Regions from separate parts of the Spirosoma daeguense genome, predicted to be linked through region 2. Evidence: riboswitches for the same ligand, from Rfam matches in the RefSeq annotation. Region 2 holds a riboswitch; the other holds the start of a gene.
The links. Region 2 has a riboswitch for S-adenosylmethionine ahead of ACYVD4_RS10635 (O-acetylhomoserine aminocarboxypropyltransferase/cysteine synthase family protein). Riboswitches for the same ligand answer to the same signal wherever they lie in the genome.
Positions count from the first base shown of each region.

Region 1: it holds a riboswitch for S-adenosylmethionine, as region 2 does, so the genes downstream of both, metH (methionine synthase) here and ACYVD4_RS10635 (O-acetylhomoserine aminocarboxypropyltransferase/cysteine synthase family protein) in region 2, are expected to answer to the same signal.

Region 1 is NZ_BAAHBF010000004.1:392,471-404,613, reverse strand. Features, by position in the region: gene ACYVD4_RS14610 (Ppx/GppA phosphatase family protein) at 1-633, opposite strand, end outside; gene ACYVD4_RS14605 (carbamoyltransferase family protein) at 809-2,671, shown strand; gene ACYVD4_RS14600 (SGNH/GDSL hydrolase family protein) at 2,700-3,857, shown strand; gene ACYVD4_RS14595 (DUF5989 family protein) at 3,878-4,027, shown strand; gene ACYVD4_RS14590 (SxtJ family membrane protein) at 4,031-4,393, shown strand; SAM riboswitch class I at 4,466-4,633, shown strand; gene metH (methionine synthase) at 4,738-8,523, shown strand; gene ACYVD4_RS14580 (fasciclin domain-containing protein) at 8,605-9,156, opposite strand; gene ACYVD4_RS14575 (OmpH/Skp family outer membrane protein) at 9,416-10,078, opposite strand; gene ACYVD4_RS14570 (OmpH/Skp family outer membrane protein) at 10,098-10,670, opposite strand; gene bamA (outer membrane protein assembly factor BamA) at 10,778-12,143, opposite strand, start outside.
Region 2 is NZ_BAAHBF010000003.1:370,248-382,390, reverse strand. Features, by position in the region: gene ACYVD4_RS10640 (homoserine O-acetyltransferase family protein) at 1-262, opposite strand, end outside; gene ACYVD4_RS10635 (O-acetylhomoserine aminocarboxypropyltransferase/cysteine synthase family protein) at 337-1,650, opposite strand; SAM riboswitch class I at 1,855-1,959, opposite strand; gene ACYVD4_RS10630 (DciA family protein) at 2,140-2,466, shown strand; gene ACYVD4_RS10625 (glycosyltransferase family 87 protein) at 2,459-3,649, opposite strand; gene ACYVD4_RS10620 (class I SAM-dependent methyltransferase) at 3,785-4,486, opposite strand; gene ACYVD4_RS10615 (glycosyltransferase family 87 protein) at 4,516-5,685, opposite strand; gene ACYVD4_RS10610 (polysaccharide deacetylase family protein) at 5,739-6,557, opposite strand; gene ACYVD4_RS10605 (glycosyltransferase family 2 protein) at 6,503-7,507, opposite strand; gene ACYVD4_RS10600 (Na+/H+ antiporter) at 7,650-9,275, opposite strand; gene ACYVD4_RS10595 (S66 peptidase family protein) at 9,503-10,423, shown strand; gene ACYVD4_RS10590 (SDR family oxidoreductase) at 10,487-11,281, shown strand; gene ACYVD4_RS10585 (amidohydrolase) at 11,347-12,143, opposite strand, start outside.

The DNA.
Region 1 (12,143 bases), on a different contig from region 2:
GATTTTAGACGCCAGATTGAATAATTTACTGATGTTGCCACCCGTGCCTACGGCAGTAATTTCCTGAGACGTGTCAATATTTTCTTCGACCCAGTCTTCAATTTTTCGCCAGGCACCTTTGTTTTCCTTTCCTTCGAGCAGACGTACCGAACCGATTTTGAACGATTTTGAATTGATTTTTTCTCGATTTCGGTAAAAATTCAATTCGGTACTGCCGCCACCTACGTCAATATGAAGGTATTGACGGTCATCTAAAGCCTGAACCACTACGTTATTAATTAATTCGGCTTCTTTTCGTCCGTCGATAATATGAATTTTGATGCCGGTTGATGCTTCAATACGTTTGGCTACTTCATGCCCATTTTCGGATTCACGCATGGCCGACGTAGCACAAGCCATATAATCTTCTACTTCATGCAGTTCCATCAGTAGTTTGTAGGCCTGCATGAGTTTAGTGGTACGTAGCTCACTTTCAGGAGTAAGTGCGCCGAAGTTAAACACATCGTGACCCAGCCGAAGCGGAAATCGTACATATTCGACTCGTTTAAAGCTAACCGAATTGTCGTTATGTAAGATTGTCGAGATTTGTAGCCGGGCTGCGTTTGATCCGATATCGATAGCTGCCAGTTTCACGCTATTAAAAATAAAATTATCGATTATAATAAAGCAAAGTTAGGCTTTTTAAGACTGTAGGCTTCATTACCCTAACATTATCATTAAGCCGCTAAGTAAGTCAAGCGAACGATAAATGTCTGTTTGCTAGAAATTCCGTTATTTTTGTGCCCGTTTAATACGTACCCTTCGTTCAATGACCATATTAGGCATTTCTGCTTTCTATCACGACTCAGCGGCTGCGCTGATTGAGGATGGAAAAATTATTGCAGCCGCTCAGGAAGAGCGATTTACTCGTAAAAAACACGACCCTGGTTTCCCCGCTCAAGCCATTAAATACTGTCTTCAGTATAGCGGTGCAGATCTTAATAAGTTAGATGCGATTGTCTTCTACGACAAGCCTCTGCTTAAATTTGAACGGCTTCTGGAAACCTATTATGCGTTTGCTCCGCAAGGCCTTCGATCTTTCCTGATGTCGATTCCCGTTTGGCTGAAAGAAAAATTATTTCTGAAGCGGCTCATTCGGGAAGAGCTGGAAAAAATAGGCTACAAAAAGGCCAGCAAAGTGAAATTGTTGTTTCCCGAACACCATCTTTCGCACGGAGCCAGTGCGTTTTATCCATCTCCTTTCGAACGGGCGGCTATTCTGACGATTGATGGCGTTGGCGAATGGGCTACCGCGTCGATTTGCCTCGGTGAAGGTAAAAATATCTCTATCCTGAAAGAACTGCGTTTTCCGCACTCACTTGGGTTGCTTTATTCTGCCTTTACGTATTTCCTTGGTTTCCGGGTTAACTCAGGTGAATATAAACTGATGGGATTAGCGCCCTATGGTGATCCAACATCGCCCGATGTGAAGCGCTATATGGAATTAATCAAAGAAAAACTGGCTGATCTTCGTCCAGATGGTTCTGTCTGGCTGAATCAGGAATATTTTGATTATGCTACCGGCCTTAAAATGGTAAACGAAACCAAATGGGCTGAGTTATTTGGTTTCCCGAAACGTCAGCCGGAAGATGAATTGCAAGCTCATCATTGCAATCTTGGTCTGGCAATTCAATACCTGACCGAAGAGGTTGTGCTGAACATGGCACGCGAAGCCAAACGTCTGACCAATGCCGATAATCTGGTACTGGCGGGTGGTGTGGCCTTGAACTGTGTATCGAACGGAAAACTTCAGGCAGCTAACCTGTTCAAAGATATTTTCATTCAACCAGCGGCTGGTGATGCGGGTGGAGCACTGGGTGCTGCGCTGGCAGCGTATCATATTTATTTCGGAAAAGAGCGGGAAGTGACGAAGGAGCGCGATGCTATGCGGGGTTCCTATCTGGGGCCAACCTTCTCCGATCTTGATGTTGAGTTGATGGCGCTCAAGTATAAAGGTGTAGCCACACATTACGACAACTTTGAGGAATTGGCTAAGGAATCAGCCCGTTTATTAGCCGAAGGTAACGTAGTAGGTTGGGTTCAGGGACGGATGGAATTTGGTCCGCGTGCTCTAGGTGGACGTAGCATTCTGGGCGACCCTCGGAATGCAGAAATGCAGAAAAAGCTCAATCTAAAAATCAAATATCGGGAGTCGTTCCGCCCATTTGCTCCTTCGGTATTGGCCGAAGATTGCGCCGAGTACTTCGATTACAATGGTATTTCTCCGTATATGTTGCTGGTGCATCCGGTTGCCCAAAGTCGTCGTACGCCCGTACCTGCCGATTATGCGAGTTTTCCATTACGTGAGAAACTGTATTACCAGCGATCTGATTTGCCGTCAATTACGCACATCGATTATTCCGCTCGTATTCAGACAGTTCACAAAGACACCAATCCTCGTTACTACGATCTGATTAGTGCCTTTAAAGACCTCACGGGCTATGGCGTAATCGTAAATACCAGTTTCAACGTACGGGGTGAACCGATTGTGTCGACGCCCGATGATGCTTACCGTTGCTTCATGCGTACGGAAATGGATTATCTGGTTGTTGGAAACTTCCTCTTCGACAAGCATAAGCAGCCCGAATGGCAGGATACCGACAACTGGAAAGAAGAATTTGTGTTAGACTAATCGTTGTTAAGTCAACGAATCAATTTTAATGGGTTCAAAACTTGTTTCTAGTGCGGTCCGATTAGTACTGCTGGGCTTTCTGGCCTTTATTCTGTTCTATGGCGACCATTTTGGGGTTACGTTCGACTTCCCACACAAAGGGTTGTTCGATAACATTTATGTTCGGCTGGCAAAAGCAGCGATGCTTCTGTTGCTATTAGTAGAAACGCTACGTGTATTTTACTATGGCATCATTAAAAATACCAGATTGCCTAAACTGGTCAGTAATGTTGCTACGTTACTGATTCCTCTGATTGTGTTGCTGGTTTTCATTGAAATCGGCTTCATGTTTGTGTCGCAAAGTCAGGAAGGCGGTATTACACTCGCTTCTAAAATCTGGTTCGAGCGTTATTGGCCGCCAATGACTGGCGACTATCGGGACGACGTGAAAACAGATACGGTTGGTAAGAAAAAAGTGCTCATTGTTGGGGATTCGTTCACGGCAGGGCACGGCCTGAAACGGGCAGAAGAACGTTACGGCAACGTAGTGGCCGAGAAGTTGGGAACAAAGCAATACGTTACGTACAATCTGGGTATATCTGGCTCTGATACGCGCGACGAATTTGCGAGACTAACCAAGTTTGGGGTGAAACCTGACGTACTGGTTTTACAGTATTTTCCGAATGATATCGAAAAGGTGGCGCGTGATCATGGTTTGGTTCCTGATGCTTTCCGGCCTTATTCCGATGTACCACGGGCGTTTCAATCGTTGTTTATTAAGTCGTATCTGTTGAACTACTTATACTGGCAGTTTCCACATGGTAATTTCTCGCCTTTCGATGTGTATGCGCGTAAAGCGTATGGTACACCAGCCATTATAAATGACCATTTGAGCGACCTTAATCAATTTATAACTTACGCAAAACAGAATAATGCTCAACTTTATGTGGTTTTATTTCCATTTTCACATAATTTAGAGAAGACAAAAGAGTACGTTAAGCCTGTAGTTGACTTTTTTAAACAAAATAACGTCCCTGTGTTAGAAGTAGGAAATCTGGTTGGAAACATCGAACCAAACGACCGTGTGGTTGGCCGGAACGATGGGCATGCTAGCGCGATAGTTAATCAGCGCGTTGGTGAGGCTCTTTTCCAACTGATGGAAACAAATACGGGTCTTCCACACGAACAACCAGTACCAAATAAATAAACACACACACATATATTGTCATGGAATTCTTACAGGATATCTTCAAATTTCTGCAACAACGCAAAAAATGGTGGTTAGCACCAATGATTATTTTACTGTTACTTATTGGTGTTTTGATTGTTATTGGTGGCGGTTCAGCCGTTGCGCCTTTCATTTATACGTTATTCTAGAGGATGGATGTAACTGAAAAAGTAAAAGCCCAGTTGGTTATCGTAACGGGCTTGGTCGTTTTGTATTTCATATTCAAATCGCCTTGGTGGCTTTATGCTGCCGGAGCCGTTGGTGTGCTGAGTTTAGCAATTCCGGCCGTTGGCGATTTGATTGTTAAAGCCTGGTTTAAGCTGGCCGAAATTCTCGGAAACATCAACGGTAAAATAATTCTATCGGTGATGTTCTACGTGTTTTTGTTTCCGATAGCGTTACTGTATCGCATGTCGAGCAAGAATCCACTGGCTATCAAACGTACACAGGATGCCTCGTTCTATAATGACCGAAATCATCTGTATACCAAAGAAGACTTGGAACAAAGCTGGTAGTACATTACCAATTTGACTTTATGAAGGGCACATCACTTGTTGACGTGCCCTTTTTTTATTTATTTTTGCAAAAGCTTATCCCGAAAGACGGAGGGAATGGACCCAATGATGTCTTGGCAACCGTTTAATAAGAACGTAGCAAGAAGCTAATAACCAGCTAACTACCCCAACGCTACGTAGCAACTTGTTGAAAATTGGTGCCAATTTCCTCCCGGCAAACATCGCCGGGACAGATAAGTTGAACACTCGCTATCTGTCTTTTGCTGCTAAGCTTCGGTCTAATTTGGACTTTTTTAAGGATATTGATTGTTAGACGTACTAACAATCGTACGACGTAATTGCCATTGAAAACTATACACGAACTTCTTAGCGAACGTATCCTCGTCCTTGATGGGGCGATGGGTTCCATGATTCAACGGTATGATCTGACTGAAGCCGATTATCGAGGGGAGCGCTTCCGTGATTGGTCACATGACCTGAAAGGAAACAATGATTTGCTTTCCATCACGAAACCGGAAGTAATTCAGGAAATTCACCGCCAGTATCTGGAAGCCGGTTCGGATATTATTGAGACAAATACCTTCAGTGGCACAACCATTGCCATGGCCGATTACCGAATGGAGGAACTTGCTTATGAACTTAACTTCGAATCGGCCCGCATTGCCAAAGAAATTACGAATGAGTTTACCCGCGCAAATCCTGATAAACCACGGTTTGTAGCTGGAGCAATGGGCCCTACCAACCGTACAGCTTCGCTTTCGCCAGATGTTAATAACCCGGCTTATCGGGCTGTTACGTTCGATGAACTCGTTGATGCGTATTATGAGCAAGTGAGTGGTTTAGTTGACGGTGGAGCTGATTTACTGCTGGTAGAAACTATTTTCGATACGCTCAATGCCAAAGCGGCTATGTTCGCTATCGATAAGTATTTCAATCTCAACCCACAACTGACGCCATTGCCCGTTATGATTTCGGGCACAATCACTGATGCGAGTGGTAGAACCCTGTCTGGACAAACAACGGAAGCTTTTCTATACTCTGTTTCGCACCTGCCTCTGTTAAGCGTAGGGCTTAACTGCGCCCTGGGAGCCGAACCAATGCGGCCTTATATTCAGACACTTGCCAAAGAAGCGCCATTCTTTACGTCAGCTTATCCAAATGCGGGTTTGCCTAATGAATTTGGTGAATATGATGAAACGCCAGAGATGATGGCGGCTCAGATTGAAGGATTTATCCGGGATGGCTTTGTAAATATAGTTGGCGGTTGTTGCGGATCGACTCCTGATCACATTCAGGCTATTGCTCAAGTGGCGGCTAGATACGCACCCCGGCAATTACCTCCGGCCGAGCCATACCAGAAACTCAGCGGACTTGAACCCCTGAAAGTTACAGAACAGACTAATTTTCTGAACGTTGGTGAACGGACGAACGTAACGGGTTCGAAAAAGTTTGCCCGGCTTATTAAGGAAGGAAATTACGACGAAGCATTGAGCATTGCCAGAGGGCAGGTAGAAGGCGGAGCACAAGTAATCGATGTTAACATGGACGAAGGGATGCTCGATTCGGTCGAAGCAATGACTACGTTCCTGAATCTGATTGCCTCTGAACCCGATATTGCCCGTGTTCCTATCATGGTCGACTCGTCGAAGTGGGAAGTTATTGAAGCAGGACTGAAATGCGTGCAGGGTAAGGCTATTGTCAACTCAATCTCACTGAAAGAGGGCGAAGAAGCATTTATCGAGCGGGCAAACTTAGTTAGACGATATGGTGCTGCCGCTGTTGTAATGGCATTTGATGAAACCGGCCAGGCAGATTCCTACGAGCGACGTATCGAAATTTGTGAACGAGCGTACCGGATTCTGGTCGATAAAGTAGGTTTTGCGCCACAAGACATCATTTTCGATCCGAATATTCTGACTGTAGCCACTGGTATTGAAGAGCATAATAATTACGCTGTCGACTTTATCAATGCTACGCGCTGGATTAAAGAAAATCTACCATTAGCGAAAGTAAGCGGGGGCGTTTCCAACATTTCGTTCAGTTTCCGTGGGAACGACGTAGTACGTGAAGCGATGCACTCTGCATTCCTGTATCACGCCATTCGTGCCGGTATGGACATGGGTATTGTGAATGCGGGACAGTTAGAAGTGTACGACAACATACCGAAAGAATTACTGGAGCGTTGCGAAGACGTACTGCTAAATCGTCGGCCTGATAGCACTGAACGCTTGGTTGATTTCGCTGAAACAGTAAAAGCCAAAGGCAAAGCCGTTGTTCAGGACGAAAGCTGGCGTAATGAACCTGTTCGTGAACGACTAAAACATGCGCTTGTAAAAGGTATCACCGATTATATCGATCAGGACGTAGAGGAAATCCGTACGCAGGTCGAACGGCCACTGCACGTTATTGAGGGCCCTCTTATGGATGGCATGAACGTAGTAGGCGACCTGTTTGGCGAGGGTAAAATGTTTTTGCCACAGGTGGTAAAATCAGCGCGGGTAATGAAAAAAGCCGTAGCCTATCTTACCCCGTTTATTGAGGCAGAAAAATCGGGAACAGGTTCTTCTTCTGCCGGGAAAATACTGCTGGCTACCGTTAAAGGTGATGTTCACGATATCGGGAAAAATATTGTAGGTGTTGTACTTGGTTGTAATAACTACGAGATCATTGATCTGGGAGTTATGGTGCCAACGCAGAAAATTCTGGACGCTGCCCGCGAACATAACGTAGACATAATCGGTCTGAGTGGCCTGATTACTCCCTCACTCGACGAAATGGTTGGCGTAGCGAAGGAGATGCAACGTCAGGGATTTACAACACCTTTGTTAATAGGTGGAGCTACTACGTCGCGGATGCACACAGCGGTGAAGATTGATCCGCACTATGAAGGGCCGGTTGTTCACGTATTGGATGCGAGCCGAAGTGTACCTGTTGCCGGACGTTTAACTAGCGAGGAACAGGCAACGAGAGACACTATTTTTACCAATATCAAAGCTGAGTATAGCAAACTTCGTGATGACCACGCACGTCGTCGGCAGGAAAAAGCGAGTTTGACTATTGATAAGGCTCGTGAAAATCGTGCACCAATAAACTGGCAGGAGTTTGTGCCAACGAAACCAACTTTCCTCGGAAACCGATACTTTGAAGATTACGATATTGCCGAGTTGGCAAGCTATATTGACTGGACTCCTTTTTTCCAGACCTGGCAGTTGCACGGGAAATACCCCGCCATTTTCAACGATGCTACGGTAGGTAAAGAAGCCCAACAATTATTCGATGATGCAAACAAACTCTTGCAGGAAATCATCGATGGTAAGCTATTAAAAGCCAAAGCTGTGGTTGGTTTCTTTCCCGCTAACTCAGCCGACGACGATGTATTGCTACACGATTTTGAAGAACAGGTTCGGGACATTCCCTGCGAACGTCACGGCTCGCATCGGCATATCGAATACAAAATCAGTCGCGCCCAGTCGCAGTCGTCGGTTAGTGCAGTGGGCGAGTTAATTTACGACACCAAATCGGTCTTGCATTTTCTCCGTCAACAAAATCAGAAAGCACCGGGATTACCGAATTTCTGCCTTTCAGATTTCATCGCTCCACTTGAAAGTGGTCGTGAAGATTATATCGGTGGGTTTGCAGTAACGGCGGGTATCGGTATTGAAGCATTGCTGGAAAAATATGAGCGCGACCACGACGATTATAACAGCATCATGGTAAAAGCCATAGCCGACCGTTTGGCCGAAGCTTTTGCCGAACGGATGCACGAGCGGGTACGTACTGAATTCTGGCCATACGTAACGAGTGAAACGTTTACGAACGAACAGCTTATTAAGGAAGAATATCAAGGTATTCGTCCGGCCCCAGGTTATCCGGCTTGTCCCGACCATACTGAAAAAGGTACGTTGTTTAATCTGCTTGATGCAAACAAAATCGGCATCGAACTTACCGAGAGTTACGCTATGTATCCAGCTTCGTCAGTAAGTGGATTTTACTTCTCACATCCTGAGTCGAAGTATTTTGCCGTTGGCAAAATCAACAAAGATCAGGTATATGATTATGCCCAGCGAAAAGATATGCCGGTTGAAGAGATCGAGCGTTGGCTGTCGCCTGTGTTGAGTTATGACGCGTAAGTGAAAAAATAGTTTATAAAGTAAAACACCCCGCAGAAGCTTCTGCGGGGTGTTTTACTTTATGGAGAGGTGGTGATTAGTTTATGGCATTAGTACCGTATCAATCACGTGAATAACGCCGTTCGACTGAAACACATCGGGAATCGTAACGGTTGACATACCTCCCTTGGCATCAGTCAATTCGATTTTTTTGCCTTTCTGCATGGCTGTTAACGTACCACCTGCTACAGTTGTCAACGTAGCTTTGCCGCCACCATCTTTAATAGCTTTCATCAGGTCTTCTGCACTCATCCGACCAGATACTACGTGATACGTTAGTATACCGGTTAGCGTTTGTTTGTTTTCGGGCTTAACCAGCGTTTCAACAGTACCTTTAGGCAGTTTTTCAAAAGCTTTGTTAGTCGGAGCAAACACCGTGAAAGGGCCGGGGCCAGAAAGTGTTTCAACAAGACCAGCCGCTTTAACAGCTGCTACCAACGTAGTGTGATCTTTCGAATTAACCGCGTTCTCAACAATATTTTTTGATGGATACATTGGCGCACCGCCAACCATCACGGTTTTTTCCTGAGCAAATGAAACCTGACCGATAGCTAATAAGCTGAGTAATGCAAATGTGAATTTGAGCGTCTTCATTGTCGTTGTTTTTGACGTTGTTTGAATGTGTATTGTATGCTTTACTTTGTGTCGATCAACGTGAAGACTTACGCGGTAACGGTGACTTTTGGATTTAAATTAGTTTAAACTATTTTTTAAATATCTGATAGTTAGGCTTTTATAGTGTATCTAGTTATGTAACGGCCCCGTTTAGAAAGGGTGCCTTGTATTGGTGAGCATAAAAAAAGTCCCTTCTTATCCAGAAGGGACTTTAATACGTAACGGCTACTAGGTTTCCTTATTTCTTAGGTGCAGTAGTAGTAGCTGGCTTCGTCGTGGCTGGAGCACTACCACCTGTTGTAGCAGGTTTTGCAGCAGCGGCAGCAGCAGCTTTAGCCGGATCAATACCTAATTTCTTCAACACCAATTCAGTGATGTTATTTTCTTCTGGAGCTACCAACAAAATGGGGATGGTATTCGCGCCAGCGTCAAGGTTGAAAACATACTGATAACCAGCTTCTTTGGCAACGGCATCAATAGCTTTCTGAATTTTCTGAACAACTGGATTCACCAACTGCTGATATTTAGCTTGCAACGATTGCTCAGCCGTACGACCGAACTCCTGAATGCGACCATTTAATCCTTGCAATTCGGTTTCACGATCTTTACGAATGACATCCGACATCTGAGCGGCACCTTTTTCGTAGGCTTCGTATTTATCCTGAAGTTCTTTTTGCATCCGCTTCAGTTCGTTTTCTGATTGCGTCCGCTGAATAGTCAATTGATTCTGAATATCTTTTGCTTCAGGCGTCTGGGCCAATACGTAGTCAATGTTCGTATAGCCTAACTTCAGAGGGCCTGCTGTGGTCGTAGTTGGTGTTGCAGCGGGCGCTTGTGCCTGTGCGTTTAAACCACCCATCAGCAGGGCTGCTGCAAACGCTATGACAAGATTTTTCTTCATTTCAAATTAGTTGTTTGTATTACTTCGGTTTTGTGGTTGATTTGTTTGTTGGATTGGTATTGGTTGCTGTTGGTTTAGTATCTAGCCCAAGTTCTTCCATCACATAGTCTGAATAATCGTGCCTTGGATTGGTATAAAGCATCACAAAATCAGAGGCTTTATCGAAAATGAAATCCAGTTTTTTCTGAGCACATATTTTCTCGAGAGCCCGATTGATTAATTCTAGTGGAGCTTTCATCAATTCCTTCTTTTTGTCATAAAGAAGTCCTTGATAGCCAAATACTTTGTTGTTATACTCCCGGGCTTCCCGCTCTTTATCACTAATGATGCGTTGCCGGTCGCGTTTCATATCTTCGGTTAGCAGAATTTCTTCTGCCTGATAAGCCTTTTGCAGTTTCTCAATTTCGACATATTTATCCTGAATGTCTTTCGACCACTTGTCGGCAAATTTGTCAATTTCCGTCAGGGCTTTCTGATATTCGGGCATCTTGCCTAAGATGTACTCGCTATCAATATAACCGAACTTTTGTGCCTGAGCCTTTGACCCGAGCCAAACAGAACACAAAAGTACAAAAAACAAGGCTCTTTTCATGACTGACCGTTTAAATTTTACGGGAAGTAATTGATTTTCAGGAATCCTAATCAACCCTAGAGTATGTATAGATTTCCTTCTTACAAAACGTTTGCCAGTCTGAAATCTTATCTGAATTGTTGACCAATTGTGAAGTGGAACTGGCCCGCTGCCTGCTCTTTCACACCCGGGATTTTGTCGAATCCATACCCATAGTCGATACCAATTAGACCAAACGCTGGCATGAAAATACGGGCACCAAAACCAACAGACCGCTTCAGATCGAACGGGTTATATTGTTTATAACTTCCCCAGTTATTACCCGCTTCCAGAAAGCCCAGTACGAAAATGGTAGCCGATGGATTCAGAGAAACAGGATAACGTAGTTCTGCCACAAATTTGTTGTAAACAACCCCTCCCTGACTACGTGCCTGCGCATCTACAGCTCGGTTATAATCTGCCGTATAAACACTACGGTCGTCATAACCACGAAGACCGATAATGTCCTGAGCTAGTGCAAATTGTCCTTGACCTGCTAAACCTGATCCACCCAATACAAACCGTTCGAAAGGACCGATTTCAGTTCGGCTGTTATAGCTGCCGAGGAAGCCTAAGTGAGCACGCGTATTAAGCACCAGTTTGCCAAATACCGTCTGGAACCAGCTCGCATCGAACATCCATTTGTGGTATTCTACAAACTTATATTTATTCTCAGGCGTAGTGGCTTCAGTCGTTGTTTTAAACGCCGAATAAGGTGGCGTAAACGATCCGCTTAACGTAAACGATGAACCGTTACGTGGGAATTGTGGATTGTCGATACTGTTACGAGACAGCGTAGTGTTGAACGTAATGTTGTTCGAAATACCGTTCCGATAACCAATGTAGAACAAGTCAAGATTGTTCAGGTCATAACGCTGATAAGACAGCGAATGACTGAGCGAGAAGTAATCATCGGGTACTTTCAACTGACGACCTAAACCAATTGTTATGGCTGTATTGGTATACGAACCTGTTGGTGTACGACCTTTCAGACTTTGGTAGATACTATACGGATTCAGCGGATCATAGAACGTACGATAAACCGTATGGCTGGCACTTACCGATAGTGCATTGGGCTTACGACCACCTAGCCAAGGTTCGGTGAACGACAGCGAATAAACCTGATACTGAGAACCGTTGGCCTGGAAACGTAACTGTACGCGTTGCCCATCACCGGCTGGTAATGGCCGCCATGCGCCGAAGTTCGGAATGTTACGTGCCGAGAAGTTATTGAACGTAAGACCTAACGTACCAACGAAGCCTACGTAACCGCCCCAACCGCCTGATAGCTCAATCTGATCAGATGGTTTTTCTTCAACACTATACTCAATATCTACCGTACCGTCGTTTTGCGGAACAGGGTTGATACCGATTTTTTCGGGGTCAAAATAACCAAGCGTTGCTAATTCACGCTGTGTCCGGATCAGGTTCGTTTTTGAGAACTTCTGGCCGGGA
Region 2 (12,143 bases):
ACGACCCCAATACATTTACGCAGACAATAAAATCCTTATTCGGGTCAAAATATTTGCCCGAACCTACCATTCCACCCCACCAATCGCCTGCATCGGCATTGCCCGTTAACGCATGACATACCCAGACAACGTTCGAATGACCTGATGCTACGTCGTCAGATTGTAAGGCACCACGTGTTGTGTAGGCCAGACGGAAACCAGCCAGGCTCTCGCCCGATTCGAGCGGAAAAGAGTATTTGTAATCGAAGTATTGTAAGTCCAACGAAATTTCTATTTCACGTTTCAGGCGTTACGTTTCAGCTTCATGAGCAACTGAAACGTAACGCCTGATCCAGTTTATACACGTACCGTTTCGGCAATCTTCGCAAATGCCTGCTCGAAATCAGCTTTAATATCGTCAATATATTCGATGCCTGCCGACACACGTAGTACGCCCGCTTCAACGCCTGCGGTAGCCTGTTCTAACTCGCTCAGTTGTTGGTGTGTAGTAGCGGCCGGGTGAATAATCAGCGTTTTTGAGTCGCCAACGTTAGCCAGATGACTCACTAGTTTAAGGCTATTTACGAACGTATCAGCCGCTGATTTATCGCCTTTGATTTTGAAACTAAATACGCCCCCAAAACCGCGTTTCAGGTATTTTTTAGCTAGTTCATGATACGGGCTACTTTCCAGACCCGGATAGTTGACAAACTCAACCTGCTCGTGTTGTTCGAGCCACTGGGCTAGTGCCAGCGCGTTCTGCACAGTACGTTCTACACGTAACGATAAGGTTTCTAAGCCCTGCAACAGAAGGAATGAGTTGAACGGGCTAATGGCAGGTCCGAAATCACGTAGTCCTTCAACACGAGCCCGGATAATGAACTGAATGTTGCCAAATGGTCCATTTACGCCAAAAACATCGCTAAATACCAACCCGTGATAGCCTTCCGACGGTTCGCTAAACTGCGGAAACTTGCCATTCCCCCAGTTGTAATTTCCACTATCGACAATTACTCCGCCAATGCTGGTTCCATGACCGCCAATCCATTTCGTCGCCGATTCCACTACTACAGCAGCACCGTGTTCGATGGGTCGGAACAGATAACCTCCAGCGCCAAACGTATTATCAACAATCAAGGGTAAATCAAGTCCTTTTGCGAGAGCCGCTATTGCTTCGAAATCAGGAATATTGAAACCCGGATTCCCGATGGTTTCGAGATAAATGGCTTTTGTATTCTCGTCAATCAGTTTGGCAAACGCTTCGGGCTTGTCGCCATCGGCAAATCGCGCTTCAATACCCAACCGCTTAAACGACACCTTGAACTGATTATACGTACCACCGTAGAGGAAAGAGGTGGTCACGAAATTATCGCCCGCGCTAAGAATATTGGTCAGCGCGATAAACTGAGCCGCCTGCCCCGACGATACTGCCAATGCCGCCACGCCACCTTCGAGCGCAGCAATTCGCTTCTCGAAAACGTCGGACGTTGGGTTCATGATCCGGGTATAAATATTACCGAATGCTTTTAGCGCAAATAAATCGGCTCCGTGCGCCGAGTCATTGAAAACGAACGATGTGGTTTGATATATAGGTACCGCCCGTGAATTGGTTGTTGGGTCGGGCTCCTGACCGGCATGCAACTGAAGCGTATCGAAATGAAGTTCTGACATGGTGAAAGGTTTTGTTGTTATACAGATATAGAGTTTTGTAGGAATAGAGCTGGCTGGTGTAGGAAACGTTACAATAGTATGACCATACAACACTACAGCACAAAAAAGCACACGAAGAACTCTCCCGTTTTCGCGGCAGTGGTCAGAGGAAATTTAGCTGGCCCTGAAGGGCATACAGCACCGGATGTAGAGCATGTTAATTTCGATTTATAGTCCCTAAAATGCTTTTAGGCAGGAGTTAGCACCTTGCCATGTGGTAGGTTGCCAGCGGTTCGCAGAGCCTGATCTCTCCCCGCTTCTGTATAAATCAATTCGCGTTAGAAGACGCGTAGGAATTGACTTGATGGCGCAAGTATACTAGCCAAATAATGGGAATCCAAACACTAGAAGCTTTTTCTGATCACGAACAGATTTTTTCGGGCTTAATCGTAAATCGCTTCTTGATAAGTCAACGGATTGTTTACTTTTGCAGTAAGACTCACCGCCGTCATGAATCCGACTTACCGTTATAACCGCGATAATGCTACCCGAGTAGCAGGAACCACAACGTTAAAGGACGCTATCGGTCAGTTGTTGAAAGCGTATCAACTTCAGGGACGCTTCAACGAAACCTACCTCGAAGCGTTCTGGGGCCGTATGATGGGGCCAGCTATTGCTTCACGTACCAATCGGCTCTACGTTCGCGACCGTAAACTTCACATCGAAATTTCGTCAGCACCGCTACGTAACGAACTCGTCAACGCCAAACAGAAGTTGATTCAACTTGTCAACAAAGACATGGGGACCGACGTTATCGACGACGTTATTTTTATCTAGCCAATTCTTCCTGCATTACCTGTTTTTCGGGCATTCCTTTCCAGATTGTCCAGTGCAAACGTAGCCATACGAATAGTAGCGGCAATACCATTAGGGCGTATTGATTCACGTAATGATCGCGAATATAGGCGGGGAAAATATCGGTGGGCGAGAAACTGGAAATCAGCAGCGCAAACGCCAACAACAGGTTATCCAGCGATGTTTTGGCCGATACGACGTACCAGATTGCTACACCTGTAAAGCTGATGATAAACGTGGGCGATTCGAAACCGGTGCTGGCCAGATTCAGGAATAACAGTGTTGAGGCTACTATGCTCAACTGAAACCGAACGTTCTGATACAGGTTTGTTTTCAGGTAAGCCGTCGCAAAAATCAGCAATCCGGGAATAATAAAGTATAGATTAGACAACGTAGCGTCGTGAAACAACCGACGAAACATACCCATTACACACACGTCGGTTCGGGTATTGGTCAGATCAACATTTAGCTGATTTTTATAAGACAGTGATTCGTACCAGTCATAATAACACTGAATAGTGTAATCGACGCCTACAAATAACATGGGCAACGTAACAAATACGATTGTCGATAGAATTCCCCCCACTACGTAGCGCAGCTTATTCTGGGCGAACGGAAAAAATGCCAGCCCAACTACACCATATAATTTAATCAGCGTCCCAAGCGCTACGTTCGCAGCTGCCCGAACTTCCTGCTGTTTGTGCAGTTGCGTATACGACAGAATAATCATACCCACACAAATGTGATGAAACTGAGTATTTAGCAAACACGTGTACGACGTATTAAGTACTAGCCAGCTTACGATGGCCCGTTGCCGATTGGTCAGTGGCAGTTCGTAAATGGTGTAAAGCAGAAATAGGGAATTAAATACGTTCCATAACGTAACGCTCAGGAGCGTCGGCATCCAATAGAACGGAGCAATCAGCAACGCGAAAATGGGGCCGTAATGATAGGAATCGAACGTTTCAGCCGGGTATTCCAGAAACAGATTCTGGTGAGCCAGCAAATGTTTGAAGCTGTTGATGAACAGCAGAAAATTATTGATAAAAGCCCCCGGCTCTCCCAGATAATATTGCTTAACGCCCGTCAGAACGCCCAGTAGCGTCCAGATAACCAGAATAGTACGTTTATTGAAAAAGAAAGGATGCTGGAAAAAGTGTGTCATGTAGTTGAGCCCTCAGCGCTATATTCCTAGCAATCTGATCAGGCAAAACTACAACCGACGACATGTTCAATTGATTAACACGTCATTAATTTCCTTCAGGTAAGTAGATAACCTGCTACGTATCAGCCGGTTTAATCAAAACTTTATCAGCAGATTCTTACGATCTTTTTGAAGCGTTAGCGGCTCGTTCGTAAACTGAGCATTCAGGCCGACTTTGCGCGCAAGAGCGAGCCATTGCAGTTCGGGAAGTTCCAGAAAGCCGTTTGCTTTTCGTACTTCGTGATAGGATGAAAACCGTAATTCAAAAAGCAGTTTCATCATCGCGAACAGCCTGCCCTCCCGCACGGATTGATTAACAATGCTCACAATATCTTTGATGATTCCACCCCCAACCATAATATCACAGATGAGTGCTTTCGCTCCCGGAGCCGCCAGTTGTTTGATGTTACGTAGCAACTTCTCTACTTCATCGGCATTTCGGTAGTATTGTACTACGCTCATCACGATGATAATATCAAACTGCTTATTGGCTACCGGACTGAAATTCAGATAATCGTCGGGCGACAAATCATGAAAGAAAACAGTCGGATGATTGGCATGCTTGTCACGACCCATTTCGTTGTAACGCTGCGAAATATCAATTCCATGAATTTCGGCAACCCGGTCGTGCCAGGCGTCTTCCAGATTACCCGGCCCCGAACCGATATCCAGCACCCGTTGCGTTTTCGACAGGGTTACGTATTTCTCAACCTTTGCCAGAAAGTAAGCATAGTTGTTCGACATGGCATTGTCGAACTTATTTTCTTTTTGCCAAAAATCCAGCCAGGTTGACGCCATATCACTCGTTACGTTAGTTCTTTTATAAGTTAAGAATATACTGGTACATCTACCTCGCGACGCGCCTGCGTTGCCGACGTCGATACGTGCATTAAGTAGATAATTCTGAACCAGATTAATACGCAGGGAAGCGCTTTCAATACGTAGGGTTTCACAAACTGCTCACGCAGAAAAACCGGAAAAATATCGCTCGGAGAAAAAACCGTGAGTATCAGACAACTAATTAACAGAACCCGGTCAAGTATTGTTTGCGGACAATAAAACCACCAGAGCACTACGCCCGTTACGGCCGTGATGTAGGTAGGCGACTCAGCCACCGGATTGAAAATAACCTGAAAAATGAGTATCGATGCCACCATCTGCAACCGAAAGGTGCGTTCTGTAAACTTCTTTACGTGTGCATAAACCGTACAGAACAATACTACCCCCAAACCGATAATTACAGGCGTTGCTACGTCGGGCGAGATGAATACGTGAACCAGCCGGTGAATAGACGTATTGGCCCATTTATCGCCGTCCGATTTGATGAACAGTTGCGTAACCCATAGCTCATACTGCATGTAGAGCTTATCCGGCGACGTAAACAGGATTGGTAATATCCCCAGAACAACTCCCCAGATAAGCAACGATCCTAGAAAACGAACTTTACCGGGATAGAGTAAAAACAACGCAGCCGCAACCAGGCTGTAGATTTTGATATTGAATCCAAGAATGATAAAAAAGGCAGCCCAGAAGGGTTGGCGTTTTTCAAAACAGAGAAAAACAAACAGGGGAATGGCAGCAATAAGCGGATTAGTCTGGCTGTTGACAAGCGATGTGAAAAGCTCCTGTAAGCTGAACCAGTAGGCAAATACTTTCTGCTGATGCGTAAGCGGCATCCGATAAATGGCCCAAACCCAGACACCTGCAAACAGAAAATGCCAGATAAATAGCCCTGCTGAAAACGGCAACGCAAACACGGGCGAAAACAAAGCCGCAAACGTAGGCGCGTAATGATAATGGTCGGAATACTGCGCCGGATAGAGCGAATACATGCTTATTCCCTCAATCAGATGCTGGAGCGAGTAATAGAAAATTTTATAATTATTGGAGCCCGATTTAAAAACGATCCGGCAACTGGCAAACAGCGTTAAGGCTGTATATACACCGAAAATAAATCGATAGTCACGAAAGATGGGCTTTCGAAAAAAAGATAGCATCAGAAACAGACGTTTGTTTCACCTAATCCACCTTATCTGGTGAAGGTTATTTTCTATTTATTGACAACGCTACGTTCAGTACCAAGCTGTTGCATAAACTCACTCATGGTGCTAAACTCACCCAGCGGTTTTAAATAACGTAGCAGTTGTTCAACCCGGTCGAGCAGTTCATTACGCGAATGACGACGAACGTAGGTTGGAATTTTCTCGTAAGCTGCCAAATCGGTAAACTCCCAGGGGTGCACATACAGATTCAGAAAACCGTCTGCTTTGAGCGTCTGGCGGCAGAGTTGTTTGTAATAACTAAACGGAAAATTCTTCAGACTTAACCAGAATAGGGGTAAACGTAGTGTTGGCGTAACAGACGCCGGAATCTGCCAAACGCCCGACTCCCGAAACGGGTGTCGGGGTTCGCCCCAATGATTATACCGACCCGGCAGCCAGGTCGGATGAAGCGACGAATTATATTGATAACCAGCCTGCTGTACGTCGTTCGGATCGACAAAGCCCATTCGCGCCCGCCGAAAACCCAGAATCGGCTTTTGCAGAAGTTCTTCCAGCGCCAGCCGGGATTTAAGCAAATCGGCTGGTTCGAACGTAGTATGGTAATAGCCGTGCGAAGCGATTTCGTGATGTTGCGAAAGCCGCCGAATCAGACCCGGTTCATGGAGCGCGTAGTTAGCCGTTGTAAACAACGTAGTACGGGCACCCACCGCGTCGAAGCGTTCGGCAAGTGGTTTTAAACCGCGCGTCGATACGTCTATTTGCTCGCTTAATGGAATATCATGACCAAACTCAACAGCCGTATCGAACTCCTCTACGTCAACGGTAAATAAAATATGTCGTCTTCCTGTTCGTTCGGGACTTGCCATTTTGTTACGGTCTCTTCGATCTCACTTGTATCGCTGATGATGTAGGCAGGTCGCCCTTTTACTTCAACAAACGTTTTTCCTAGATAAACGCCGATGATGCCGATCATGATAAACTGCACGCCACCAATCAGTACAGAAAGTACAACCAGCGTGGTCCAGCCCGATACCGTAGCGTCGGTAAAGAAATATTCGTAGGTAGCTTCGGCACCAAAGAGCAGCGCAAACAGCGACATGCCAAAGCCTAATAATACCGACAAATATAAAGGCTTGGTGGAAAATGAGGTAATCCCCATTGCCGCCAGTTTCAGCATTTTGCGGAATGAGTACTTCGAACGGCCAGCATAACGAGCGGCTGGCTGATAGAGAATCCGGCATTGCTTAAAGCCAACCCATGAAATGGCTCCCCGCAAAAACAGATCGTTCTCTTTGAACTGTTTCAACGTATCGACCACTTTACGGTCGAGCAATCGAAAATCAGCCGCGCCATCTTCAATTTCCAGACCCGATACGCTACGTAACAGTTTATAGAATTGAGTCGACGTAGTACGTTTGAACCACGAAAGTTTCTGATCGACTTGCCGAACGGTATATACAACTTCGTATCCTTGCCGCCATTTTTCGATGAGCGCCGGAATCAGTTCGGGAGGGTGTTGAAGGTCGGCATCGAGACAGATAACAGCTTCACCACGGGCATTGTCATAACCAGCCCTTAGCGCCATCTGATGGCCGAAGTTGCGTGAAAAAGAGAGGAAACGAACTACGGGATAAGCTTTACTGAGCTGGCGAAGTACATGACGGGTCTGATCGGAACTTCCGTCATCAATAATCAGAATCTCGTAAGACTTGTACTGTTCCATTACAGCAATGAGCCGATGAACCAGTACAGGCAAATTTTCTTCCTCATTAAAAGCGGGTACAATCAGACTAATCATACCTGATTCCAATCTCATAATTTTTATCTTAAAAAGAGTTACGGCAGGCTTTCTCAAAGCGTCCGCTAAAATAAGTAATTTTACTTAATAATTTATCACTATTACTTAAATTTAATTATTTGTTTTTTTTCAAAACGTGCTTACTTGTTGGTAAATAAGCTCAATTTCTGCTGCTTCCTGCGGCAATTTCAGTAGGTTGAACCAACGATAGCCGCGCTGCCTCGAGGTCTAGCTCCTGTTCTATTTTTCTAAGTATTTCACCGTCTAATAAACTTCCCTGACGTAGTGATTCCAATACACCACGCTCAACTACAATTAATTCTAACTGAAGCTGAATGGCCTGCTGATAAAGTTCCGCAGGACGCTCTCCAATACCCTGGGCACGTAGCGTACCATTCAATTCGTTGATTTTTAACTCATATGCATTTTTAACATAGTTCAACACGTCGTCGTGTACAGAACCGGCCGAATGGTTGGCTTCCAGATGTGTAATGGCTTGTTGGGCCATGCTACGTCGTAACCGAAGCTCTTCGCGTTTTTCGTCAATGGCCTCTCTCACTTGTAATCCCTCAATCAGCAGCGGCAACGTAAGACCCTGAATCACCAGCGTGCAAAAAATAACGATGAACGTAATAAACAAAATCAGGTCACGGCCTGGAAAAGGTGTCCCGTTGGGCAATACGTTGGGCAATGCTAGTGCACTTGCCAGCGAAACAACACCCCGCATCCCCGACCAGCTAATAATAGCGATCTGCTGCCAGGTTGGTCGTTGCTCGCGTGACCGGATTCGTTGACTCAGCCAGCGCGGCACGTAGGCCCCCGGAAACACCCAGACAATCCGGCACAAGACCGCTACCAGACTGATTAGCAGTCCATAATTAACCGCCTGCGGCAGGGTGTAGCCATTTAAATCAGCCACGATGGATGGCAGTTGCAGACCTATCAGAATGAAAACCAGCCCATTCATCAGAAACGTTACAACTTCCCAAACCGAATTCGTTTGCAGTCGGCTCTGATGGGTAAAAAACTCGGAGGTACGTACCGACAGATATAAACCGGTTGTTACTACAGCCAATACGCCCGAAATATGAAATTCTTCGGCAATCAGGTAGGAACTGTAAGGCGTCAGAAGCGTAATGGCGGTACTGCTGATGCCATCTTTACCTACCATGCGATGCACCCGAATCATGACCCAGCCAATAGCTAGCCCAAGTGCTACGCTCGCGATAGCAATACCCACAAAACGAACGCTTGCTTCCCATAACACAAACTGGTTCGTTAAGATAGCAGCAAGACTGTAACGATAAATAATCAGACTGGTGGCATCGTTCACCAGACTCTCTCCTTCCAGCACCGTTGAAATACGTTTCGGTACGGTCAGCCCTTTCATTACCGACGATGCAGCCACGGCATCGGGTGGCGAAATGATGGCTCCTAATAAATAACCCTGTGCCAGCGAAAAACCCGGAATATAGGTGTAGGCCACTAGCGCTACAATAGTTGATGTAAACAGCACCAGACCAAGCGCTAACAATGAAACCGGGCGGCTATATAGTTTTAACTCTACATTATCAATCTGCCAGGCAGCACCATACAACAAAGGAGGCAGAAAAATAAGAAAGACAACATCGGGCGATAACACAACAGGCGGCAAACCAGGTATCCAGCCAATCAACAAGCCAACAATAACCAACAGAATTGGATAAGATATACGTAGCCATCGCGAGACTACAGTCATTAACGTAGTAACGCCGAGTAGGCCAGTTATAATTTCTACTGGGTGCATGGAATAAACTAGAATGGTGACAGACTGACAACCGCATACTGGCTCCCCAAATTTGCTATACCTTTGCCGGGAGCCTATTGGCGGTTTGTTACGTAACAAAACTATTCACTATGAATTCATCAACAAGTCAACTTTCTCGCTCTATCTCAAAAAAGGGCCAGTTTGTTCCGGGTGATGAGCAACGTAACGACCTAGCTGTACATTGATAACCTGAAACGTATACAATTTTGATTCTCCCTCCTTTTTTACGTCCTGGCGATACGGTTGGTGTTGTTTCACCAGCAAGCTGGTTTCCGTATGATGAATTGGCCGATGGACTGCGGATTCTGCGCGAAGACTGGCAATTAAATGTGATCGAAGGTGAAAGCGTACAGGCAGTAGATGGACCGTTTGCCGGATCTGACAATCTCCGCCGGGCCGATTTACAACGCTTTTTTGATGACCCTTCTGTTCGGGCTATCATCACTACTCGTGGTGGATATGGTTGTTATCGTATTGCCGATGGTCTTGATTTAGCAGGCATTAAAAAACATCCAAAATGGCTCGTCGGATTCAGCGATATTACTGTGCTACTTAGCCTATTACAGCGAGAAAATATTGTCAGTCTGCATGGTCTGATGGCGCGTAATTTTGGAGGCTCAGATCGAATCGAGTCATTAGAATCGCTACGTAAGTGGCTGTTCGGCGAGCCACCCGCTCACTATACGGTTTCAAATCATCCACTTAATCGTATGGGTCGTGCAACTGGCCCACTCATTGGCGGAAATCTGACCTTGCTTATTAATTCGATTGATACGCCTACCGACCTGAGTTTTGCCGGAAAGATTCTGTTTATCGAAGAAATTGACGAAACACTTTTTTCGCTTGACCGGATGATGATGCAATTACGCAGGTCGGGGCGTCTGGCCGAGTTAGCCGGTTTGGTTGTCGGGCAATTTACCGACATGCGCATCAGCACATCCTTACCTTTCGGCAAAGACGCTTTCGAAATTATTGCCGACACGGTAGCACCCTATAACTACCCGGTTCTGTTCGATTTCCCGGCGGGACACGTACCGTACAATCTGGCGTTACCCATTGGCCATACCGTTGAATTGGTCGTACAACCCGCAAACGGACGTATCAATTTTAAGTACAAGCAAACGTAATAACGTAGCACGATTACTACGTATCCCACTATTTTCAAACAAACGTATTGATTTTCAAATCGTATGTCTTTCACTGATTCTGTTATCTGGATTACGGGAGCATCTTCCGGTCTTGGCGAAGCGATTGCGCTGGAACTGGCTCAATACAAGCCCAAACTTGTTTTATCGGCCCGGCGAAAGGACGAGTTACAACGGGTTGCTAATCAGACAGGTTTGCCCGAAAGTGACATACTGATTCTACCAATCGATATTACGGATAAGGCAATCTTACCCACGCACGTAGAAACGGTACGTCAACGATTCGGACGTATTGACTATGTGTTTCAGAATGCAGGCATTACGCAACGTAGCAGCGTAGCCGACACCAATTTCTCGGTATATGAGCAATTGATGGATGTTAATTTCTTCGGAGTCGTAGCACTTACCAAGGCAATTTTGCCAGGTATGCTAGCGCAGAAAAGTGGTCATTTCATTGTCACGAGCAGCGTAGCAGGCAAGTTAGGGACTAAATACCGCTCGGGTTATTGCGCGAGTAAACACGCTCTGCACGGTTTTTTCGACTCGCTACGTGCCGAAACGGCCCATACTGGTTTGAACGTAACAATCGTCTGCCCCGGCTACATCCGAACACCCATTTCGTTCAACGCGCTGGGTGGCGATGGTAATAAGCATAGCAAAATGGACGATAACCAGAATCAGGGAATGGCTCCTGAAGAGTTTGCCCGTCAGCTTGTTAAGGCCGTGAAACGCAAGAAGGAGGAAGTTTATATTGGAGGAAAGGAAATCTACGGCATTTACCTGAAACGGTTTCTTCCGGGTCTACTATCTACGATTCTGAAAAAACGTACTGACGTTTAACAGAAAAGCGGTTTGATACGTCCTTTTACTACGTATCAGACCGCTTTTCACTACGTTCTCAAAAACTATTTTCCGCTAGCGGTAAGTTCTTTGACAGCCGTTCCTTTACTGGCAAATTCCATATAATCGGTGGTCAAATGGCAAAGTGTTTTCATACCCAATACGAAGCAGCTTTCATCTATCTGAAAATCGGGCGTATGGTGCGATGGAACCTCTTCAACTTTTTTCCCTTTGCTCATTCCGCCCAGAAAGTAGAAGAAACCCGGTACTTTCTGCTGATAGAATGAGAAGTCTTCGGCGCCAGTCTGTACAGTGGTCAATTTCACATTATTCTTACCAGCCACTGCTTCAAGTGAGGGCGCCATCTGGTCGGTCAGTTTGGGATCGTTATACGTAACGGGGTACATGATGTCGATTTTCACATCAGCCTTTGCTCCTGCACTTTCGGCAATATTAGTCGCAATTTCGTTGATACGTCGGTGAACCAGTTTCTGATCAGTCGGGCTAAACGTCCGAATGGTACCGATCATATTAGCCTCTTCTGGAATGATATTCTGGCGAATACCGCTGTGCAGTGCACCCACCGTTACAACAGCCGGATTTTCGGTCAACGGCAGATTTCGGCTTACAATAGTCTGGAGCCCCATAACTACCTGTGCCGACGTAACAATCGGGTCAACGCTAGACCATGGAGCGGCTCCATGCGCCTGACGACCTTTAATTTTAATTGCATACGAATCAACGGCTGCCATCGTAGCACCCGGCCGGTATTTGATGGTGCCAACTTCCGTTTGCGAATTGATATGCAGACCAAAAATGGCGTCAACCTTTGGGTTTTCCAGAACTCCTTCTTTCACCATCA